One region of the Mesorhizobium sp. M0870 genome, then DNA from elsewhere that is predicted to be linked to it. Evidence: riboswitches for the same ligand, from Rfam matches in the RefSeq annotation. Region 1 holds a riboswitch; each other region holds the start of a gene.
The links. Region 1 has a riboswitch for cobalamin ahead of bluB (5,6-dimethylbenzimidazole synthase). Riboswitches for the same ligand answer to the same signal wherever they lie in the genome.
Positions count from the first base shown of each region.

Region 1 (2,195 bases):
TTTTCGTCGTCGACCAACTCGTCAAGGGTGCCATCCGCGCCATCACCAGCCTGCTCGGCGGTATCGCCGCCTTCCTGCCGATACCGGGCCTGAGCGGCCTGGTCTCCTTCATCAACACCGTGATCCGCCTGTCGCTGACCTATGTGGACGAGATCATCCTCGGCTACAACATCCGCATCAATTCAGCCTCGCCGTTCGAGACGGCGCGCCAAGGCGTCGTGCTGTATGCCCAGAACGGCAAGGTCATGGTCAAGAACGCCGTCTGGCTGGCGGTCATCATGTGGGGCGTGTCATTCATCATCTTTCTGATGATGCTGGCGCCTGCTGGCGCAATTCTGTTCCTGATGCCTGGTCAGCTCGCCGGCTGGGCTTTTGTGCTCGCCATCGTCTTCGCCTGGGCATTCAAGGCGGCGTTCATTGAACCCTTCGCCATCGCCTGCTTGATGCAGGTCTATTTCAAGACCATTGCGGGCCAGGTGCCGGATCCCGCCTGGGACGCCCGGCTGGCCGAGGCGTCGTCGAAGTTCAGAGAGCTCAAGGACAAGGCGCTGGCCTCCTTCGGCGGTTCGCGCTGGGGTACGGCCGGCGCCACACCCTGATCCGCTGGGCGGGTGATGTCTGGTGAGGCAGAAACGGTGTTGAGGCGCGCCACGGTGGATTTGAGCTGTGTCTCGCCTTGCCCGGAAAAGGTCTCGCTCATGATCAGCTCCGGCAGCGGCAGCCGCCGTCCCCAGCCATGCGTTTCAAGGTCCGGTTTGGGAGCGAACTCGGAAACACGGCCGACGCAGAGATAGGCGATCGGCGTTACGTGGTCCGGAATGGCCAACAGCCGCTTCAGCGCCTCAGCCTCGATGATGCTCACCCAGCCGACGCCAACGCCCTCGGCACGCGCGGCCAGCCAGAAATTCTGCACCGCGCAGACGGTGCTGTAGAGATCCATCTCCGGATTGTGCCAGCGTCCCAGCGGCGAACCCTTCGAGCGCTGCCGGTCGCAGGTGATGCAGATGTTGAGCGCGCTCTCGCAGATGCCTTCCAGCTTGAGCTTGCGGTACAGCGCCTGTTTTTCCGCCTCGATCGCCGGCAGTTCCTGTTCTCGCGCGGCCAGGAACAGGTCGCGCACCTCCGCCCGTCGTTTGACATCGCGAATGACAATGAAATTCCATGGCTGCATGAAGCCGACCGATGGCGCGTGATGGGCGGCAAGCAGCAGCCGTGCCAGCACGTCGTCATCGATCGCGGTGGGCAGGAAATGGCTGCGCACGTCACGCCGCGTGAACATGGCGCGGTAGACCGCATCGCGCGCATTCTGGTCAAATCCATCGTCAATGGCAGCGGTCATGTGTTCCGGCATCGCTTGTCCCCTTGCGATTGCAGATTCAAAACTGACAGAGCGTACTTTGTGCGTCCAAGTAGACGCACGTCGCTCTGATGCCATCCGCCTGACCACGCGGATGACAATGCCTGCCAGGCCGGTCTTCTGGCTCGGGATCAACCCGCGTCCGGTGCCTTCCCGTCATCGACAGTGGCATTTACCGGCGCGGTCCCCCTCACAGCGTTGGGCACGCCACGGAATTCAACCGTGTTCCCGATTCTCCCGCTTGCGGCGGGCACCAGGCAGTACCAGGGACCTTACGCCGAAGCGCCCGCGGGGCCAATGCCTGCGGCGACGCGAATGGACGCAGTCGCGATTTTCCCCAGTCATCGGCCGCCCGTGCATGGCCTTTGTCGATCCGGGTCACTAGATTAGGACGATGACCACCCGTCTCTACACCCATCCGATCTTCCTCGAGCATCTCACGCCGCCCGGACATCCCGAGCGGCCCGACCGCTTACGCGCCATCGAGCGCGTGCTCGACGACGAAGCCTTTGCCGGGCTCGATCGTATTCAGGCGCCGGAAGGCGACGAGGCCACCATCCTCTACGCGCATCCCGCCGATTTCGTCGCCCGCGTGCGCGCCGCCATCCCCGACGAGGGGATTGCCCGCATCGATGCCGACACCACTGCCAGCCCGAAGAGCTGGCAAGCGGCGATCACCGCGATCGGCGCCGCCAACGCCGCCGTCGATGATGTCTTTTCGGGCCGCGCCGACAACGTCTTCGTCGCCGCCCGGCCGCCCGGCCATCATGCCGAAAAGACCACGGCGATGGGCTTTTGCCTGTTCAACACGGCGGCGATCGCGGCGCGTTATGCGCAG
Region 1 is NZ_JAMYOI010000001.1:304,724-306,918, reverse strand. Features, by position in the region: gene NKH97_RS01445 (hypothetical protein) at 1-599, shown strand, start outside; partial or broken gene bluB (5,6-dimethylbenzimidazole synthase) at 722-1,339, opposite strand; cobalamin riboswitch at 1,451-1,630, opposite strand; gene NKH97_RS01435 (histone deacetylase family protein) at 1,752-2,195, shown strand, end outside.

Region 2 (2,195 bases), on a different contig from region 1:
GCAGCACGTTTTCTTCTTCGGCGACTGTGGCGACACGCTTTGCCAGTTCATCGGGATTGGCGATCGAGGCAATGTCGACAATGAACGTGTCGAAGTCGTCATGTTCGTGGTCGAATGCGCCGTCATGGTGGGACTTGCGGTTTTCGATGTCGTCCTCGACGGCGAGACCGAGCCCGAGCAGCACGGAGGGATCGACCTTGCCATGCGACGTCGGCACGATCTTCACGGCGCGGGCGGAGTGTTCGCCAATGATGGCGTTGGCGCGGGCGGTGCCGGCGGCGTCCATCAGGTCGCTTTTCGACAGGATGATCAGGTCGGCGCAGGCGATCTGATCCTCGAACACTTCTTCCACCGGATCGTCATGGTCGAGCGTCTCGTCCCCGGCGCGCTGCGCCTGCAAAGCATCCATGTCGTTGGCGACGCGGCCTTCGGCCAATGCCGGCCCGTCGACCACGGCGATGACGCCGTCGACTGTGACGCGGCTCTTTACGCTCGGCCATTGAAACGCCTGGACCAGCGGCTTGGGCAGCGCCAGGCCCGAAGTCTCGATCAGGATGTGGTCGACCCTCGGCGTCAGCGCGAGGATCTTGTCGAGCGCCGGGACGAAATCGTCGGCGACGGTGCAGCAGATGCAGCCATTGGCCAGTTCGACGATGTTTTCCTCCGGGCAGGTGTCTATGCCGCAGCCCTTGAGGATCTCGCCATCGATGCCGATGTCGCCGAATTCGTTGACAATGATGGCAATGCGCTTGCCGCCGGCGTTTTCCAGGAGATGGCGGACCAGCGTCGTCTTGCCGGCGCCGAGGAAGCCGGTGACGACGGTGCAGGGAACGCGGGAGAGGTTCGCAGGCGAATCTGGGGCAGTCATGGTCAATCCTTCAGCAGGTCTAAGGGAGGGATGCGGGCAACGAGGCCACGCTTCAGGCTATCGGGGCGGCCGCGCCATGGAATCAGGCCGTCCTTCGAGGTGGCGAAGAGCTTGGCGCCTGTCACGAGGTCGGCGCCGCTGGTCGTGGTCAGGTCGCCGAAGACATAGCTCCAGCACCCGTCGCGCAGGATGGCGGCGCTGAGGCGGCGCTTGCAATTGCCGAGGCATTCGACGCTGCGGATGCGGATGTCGTCGCCGGATGCGGCGCGGCGCGTGTCGTCCGCCAGCAATTCGCCGGCGCGGGGATGAGCGTCGGCGCCGGTCTCATCGCGGCAGGAGGCGCAGACGATGATGGTGACGCCGGCCAAGGCATCATCATGGCCGGACGAAATATCCGCTGTGCCAGCCGAAAAACTGCTGTCGTGGTCCAAGATCGGGCTCCTTGCCCGGAAACCCGCCGGGCGATCGGATTCTAAAGTCGCAGACGGCAGGTCTCCTGGCTCGCGGGTCATCGCCTTGGTAGCCGCCTTCCCGGGAACTCCCCAGTGGCTTTCGGCCTTGGCTCTTCGCTTACAGTTGCGGGGACAGCCGCGGATTTGGGATTTTGCCCCGCACCGCATTCCCTCTTAGCTCTTGCCGTTGCGGGCAAGAGACCATCTGAACCGGATTTAGGCTTTTGCGGGCAGCGGTGTCAACGCAACGCAGGGGCAATCTGAAATCAGGGGCGGGGACGCTTCACTACCACTGACCGCTCTTCGCGAATGCCATCTTCGTTGTTGGGATCAGGAAAAGCTGTAACGAAAGCCGTCAGAAGGATATCTCCATCTTGCCGGTCCAGCCATCCGGCGCTGTCACCCACATCGAAGTAAATGCCATCAACTTTGAAGCCAAATGTGTCTCCAGCAGGTCTAGGGTAGCGTTTTCGGATTGCCTGCGCATGTACGTCCCATGAAAAGGACGAAATCCTATCGAGGCACTCCTGCACCTCTTGGGTCAGCCCGGCTTTGAATCCATTGTTTATCCGCTAGCCTGTGTACGTTGGCTCAATTGTTATCTCCCGGCAACGCAAGGATGACCTGACGCAGCGCCTGGTACCCGTCGCCGTGGTGCCAGTCCTGATCAACGAGGAGCTCTTGACCTTCCGGCCAAGTTTCGTTGTCCAGGAGAATTTCGTTGCCGACCAGTGCTCCGCCATAGCTCGCCAGGAATATCCGGATGAAATGACTGCCAGGGCGAACCTTAGCCGTGAACAGTTTTTCCAAGCGGGCATAAAACGCTGGATATGTCCGGTTGAGAGTGCATTCCACTGCAGCCTGTGTGATCACAG
Region 2 is NZ_JAMYOI010000032.1:28,616-30,810, forward strand. Features, by position in the region: gene cobW (cobalamin biosynthesis protein CobW) at 1-868, opposite strand, end outside; gene NKH97_RS28030 (DUF1636 family protein) at 871-1,299, opposite strand; cobalamin riboswitch at 1,338-1,541, opposite strand; gene NKH97_RS28035 (DUF6348 family protein) at 1,912-2,195, opposite strand, start outside.
Region 2: another riboswitch for cobalamin. It lies ahead of NKH97_RS28030 (DUF1636 family protein); the one in region 1 lies ahead of bluB (5,6-dimethylbenzimidazole synthase).

Region 3 (2,195 bases), on a different contig from region 1:
ACACTTCGACGCCGGCGATGTAGTCGAAATTGCCGGCATCGTCGCCGTTGACGCAGACGCCATAGGCGACGTCGCCGGCCTCGCCCGGAATGTTGCCGATATAGGGGCCGAAGCGCTGCCATTGCATCGGAATGGCGGCGCTGGTTTCGCAGCTGTAGCGTTCGCCGAGGCCGGCGATCAGGAACGGCCGGCTGGTCTCGAAACGCGGTGGTTCGAGATTGGTGAGGAAGGACTGGTCCATCAGGATCGGCTCCACGAGGTCGAGCTTGTCGAGTGTGCCTTGCGCGCGCACCAGTTCCGGCGTGGTGCCGAACTGATCGCGGAAGGCACGGGTGAACGCCTCATGCGAGTTGTAGCCGGCGTCGAGCGCGACGGAGAGAATGTCGGGCGCCCCGCCGGCCAGCTTGCGCGCCGCCTCGGTGAGCCGGCGTGAGCGCATGTAGCCCATCACCGAGCGGCCCGTGGCAGCGCCGAAAGCCCGCGTCACATGAAAACGCGACACGCCGCTGCTTTGCGCGACATCGTCAAGCGAGATCGCCTCCGGCAGATGACTTTCGACGAACCACAGCGCTTTCTCGGTCGGGTTCATTTTGCTCCTCGCATTGGCCAGATCATCCTGCCGTTTCCTGGCGCGGCCAGTTTGATCGAAATTGCGCATCCCGCGCAATCGCACCGATCCCGTCACAGTCGCACCGATATGGCGCAGCGTTGGAGCGCCCCTTGCCGCCGACGAGCCAAATTCGGCAGGCTTCACTTGACAGCGCCAGGCGGCATCCTCTAAATGCGTAATGTTATTACATATCGAGAGCGGGAAATGCATGTTTCCCCTAGCCGGCCCACCACTCCGTCCGAGAAATTCATTGCGAAGCGATTGGGGGAAATCTACGCTGAAGCGGTGATGGTCCCCGAGTCGAAAGGCGAGGGGTGAAAAGGGAACACGGTGAGATCCCCAGGGGTCGAGGCCGTGGCTGCCCCCGCAACTGTAAGCGGCGAGCAAAATCCGTGAATGCCACTGGCCGGCAAGGCTGGGAAGGCAGGATGGCGCAACGACCCGCGAGCCAGGAGACCTGCCATCACTGAGTTGACCGGACGGGGTGTGCCGGGAGGAAACGCGAATCCCGGTCTTGTCGGCCGCTTCGCCAGCTTCCTTCCGTCGCCAGTTTTGGAAAGTGACGGAAAGTTGGACGGCTCTATCGATCATCGCATCATCGTGAGCACGCTTTGCCATCCCGGCAATCTGGCGGGCAGCCGATGCCCGTAGCGCTTCTCGAAGCCCGTGACCTCTGCGCCATGGCGAACGGGCGGGATCTGGTCCAGGCGGTCAGCTTCTCGGTGGCCGCTGGCGATCGCCTAGCCATCATCGGTCCCAACGGCGCCGGCAAGACGACGCTGCTGCGCATGCTGTCGGGCATGCTGCGGCCAAGTTCCGGCGAGGTGAACCTCGGCGGGCGCCGGCTGGACAGGATTTCCGCCGCCGAGCGGGCACTGCATATCGCCGTGGTCGGCCAGACCGACCAGCCCGATCCGCGGCTGGCGGTGATCGACTATGTCGAGCTGGGCCGGGTCCCGCACGCTCGGCTACGGCGCAGGAGCGAGGAGCGTGACATTGTCGTCGATGCGCTGCGCCGGACCGGCCTGCTGCCGCTGCTTGGCCGCACCATCGGCTCGCTGTCGGGCGGCGAGCGCCAGCGCGCCCAACTGGCCCGCGCCATCGCCCAGCAGCCAAAGATCCTGTTCCTCGACGAGCCGACCAACCATCTCGACCCGCGCGCCCGCGGCGAACTGCTCGACCTCGTGGCAGGCTTCGAGATGACGGTGATCGCGGTGCTGCACGATCTGGCGCTGGTGGCACCGTTCGCCACCAGGGTGGCGGTGATGAACCATGCCCGTCTGCAAGCGCTCGCCGCACCGCGCGAAGCGCTGACCCAAAAGCTGATTCGCGAAATTTTCGGCATCGATGTGCTGCGTCTGCGCCATCCGACCGAAGACCGCGAACTGACGGTGTTCGATGTTCCGAACCGTGCCGCGCCGCCATCCTGATTGAAGCCGTCCCATATCGATCATCCCGTCCACAGGAGCAAACCCTTGAAACGCCTTGCTTTTTCGCTTGCCTTCTCGCTGCTGGCCTCGACAGCCCTGGCCTTCCCGGTAACTGTCGACAGCTGCGGCAAGCCGCTGACCTTCGATGCGCCGCC
Region 3 is NZ_JAMYOI010000025.1:23,078-25,272, forward strand. Features, by position in the region: gene NKH97_RS25160 (AraC family transcriptional regulator) at 1-589, opposite strand, end outside; cobalamin riboswitch at 883-1,089, shown strand; gene NKH97_RS25165 (ABC transporter ATP-binding protein) at 1,252-2,040, shown strand; gene NKH97_RS25170 (ABC transporter substrate-binding protein) at 2,086-2,195, shown strand, end outside.
Region 3: another riboswitch for cobalamin. It lies ahead of NKH97_RS25165 (ABC transporter ATP-binding protein); the one in region 1 lies ahead of bluB (5,6-dimethylbenzimidazole synthase).

Region 4 (2,195 bases), on a different contig from region 1:
ATGCGCAGATCAATCGGCACATGCAGCATCGAGCAAGAAGGCGCGATCTCGACGCGGTCCAAGGGCCAGCCGGCGACGATCGGTTTGATGCGGTCGAGAATGGCGGGCAGGTTCGCACGCCAGACGTTGCGGCCATCGATCAAGCCAAGCGAGAGCACCAGATCCTTCGGAGCGAGCCGACCCACCGTTTCCAGCTGCTCGGGAGCGCGCACGAGATCAATATGCAGCCCGGCCAGGGGCAGAGAAACCGCGGTTTCGAGATTGTCTCCCAGCGACCCGAAATACGTAGCCAGCATGATCTTCAGCTCGGGCGCGGCTTTCGACAGCTGGCCATAGGCGAATTCGAACGCAGCTCGTTCGTTCGGGTTCAGATCGAGGACAAGCGCTGGCTCATCGATCTGCACCCAGTCGGCTCCCGACAGCTTCAGCTTCTGCAGGACTTGCTCGTAAACGGGCAGCAGCCGCGGTAGGAGCGCGATGGGACCGAACCCCTCGGCAGGCGATTTCGCCAGCTTGAGGAAGGTGATGGGTCCAAGGATGACTGGGCGTGTGTGAATGCCGAGAGCTTTAGCCTCGAGGAAGTAATCGACCGGCTTCGATGACGAGAGGGCGAACGTCTGATCATCATCGAGTTCCGGCACAATGTAGTGGTAGTTGGTGTCAAACCACTTGGTCATTTCCATCGCGGTTACACCAGGTCCATGAGCCTCCTCCTGGTGACCAGCGTGTCCACAATCCTCCGTCTGACCCTGGTTGCCGCGCGCCATTGCGAAGTAGATGTCAAGTGGGACCTCGCCGCTATTCCAGCCGTAACGGGATGGAACGGCCCCGATCATGGCTGCGGTGTCGAGCACATGGTCGTAAAGCGAGAAGTCGTTCGACGGGATTTTCGACACGCCGCGATCGCGCTGCTCTTCCCAGCTAGCGGCACGGAGCGCCTTCGACGTCGTGAGAAGGTCGCCAGCGGACGATGTTCCGGACCAGTAGCTTTCAAGCGCGAATTTCAGTTCTCGCCGACGACCGAAGCGCGGCACGCCGAGCGTTGCTACAGGAATCTCCTGAGAGTCAGTCATGTCATACCCCGATGGTTGGGGCGTCGATGACAAGGAAGGCGCTAGCAGGCCGGCACGAACGCCGGCTTGCAGCGGCCACCGAGACACCCCGCCCGTGGACGTAATTCGCCGTGGCAGGTCTCCTGGCTCGCGGGGTCATAGCCTCTACCCGTCTTCCTGAGGGTATTCGCCTCAGTGACATGAGTGGGGTTGGCTCGCCGCTAACAGTTGCGGGGGCAGCGCCGGCATTGCACCGGCTTCCCTCTTAGCTCCGCTGCGGCAGCGCCGCACGCGAGAACCACGACACGCAGACAATCACAGCAGTCCGCTCTTTTGTCAATGACGCATAACGAAATGTTTATGTCGTTATGTGATTTCGCTTTTACGCTTGTCTAACATTGTGAAATATTCAGTCGCCCATTGGCGGCGCTGCTCCGCTGCCACCATTGTCCAACTAATGGATCCCTGTCGGGCTGCGACATCCCTCGCAGGTCGCCGATGAAGGATTTCGGACAAGACTTCAAGCGCGTGACAACGTCATTAGAATGCAGAAGATCGCATTGGTGGCGATGTTTTACGATGCGGCCGCAAGCCGTGCGTGCGTGGTAGAAGCGGTTTTCTCGGAGTGAGCGCCAAACTGCGGGAATTGGCACGCCAGTCGTCATCACGGGTGACTAGGCAATCGTGATGACTCCGCTCGGCGGCAAGAGACAAGAGACCACACTGACCGAGCCTGGCTCAAGGGTCTGATGCAAAGCCCGACTGTGGTCCCGATAAGCCGCTTAAGCCGCATTCAGGCGGTCAGTATAAGTATCTCTCTCCAAGCGCTCGGCATTGAGGGATGCGCAAATGCAGGCAAAGCTCGCGTGCTTCATATTCTGCATCATACGATCGGCAGGACCCAGTTTTTATCCAGTGCACGCGTCAGCGCGGTGTGCAATTCTGGCTCGGTCCGATACGAAGGCATTTGGGCCTCGCTGATCCAGCCCAAGCCAACATAGTGGAAGTGATCCGCAGGGACCGTAACCCGGCTGCTGTCCAGTTGCCGAACGAAGTCCGCTGACCAATGGTGGATCGTATACGATTCAAGTTTGTCCATCATCCTCCGCCAGCGTTGGATGCGTTCTTCGCGCGGCATGCTGG
Region 4 is NZ_JAMYOI010000028.1:44,123-46,317, reverse strand. Features, by position in the region: partial or broken gene metE (5-methyltetrahydropteroyltriglutamate--homocysteine S-methyltransferase) at 1-1,073, opposite strand, end outside; cobalamin riboswitch at 1,169-1,370, opposite strand; gene NKH97_RS26865 (alpha,alpha-trehalose-phosphate synthase (UDP-forming)) at 1,936-2,195, opposite strand, start outside.
Region 4: another riboswitch for cobalamin. It lies ahead of metE (5-methyltetrahydropteroyltriglutamate--homocysteine S-methyltransferase); the one in region 1 lies ahead of bluB (5,6-dimethylbenzimidazole synthase).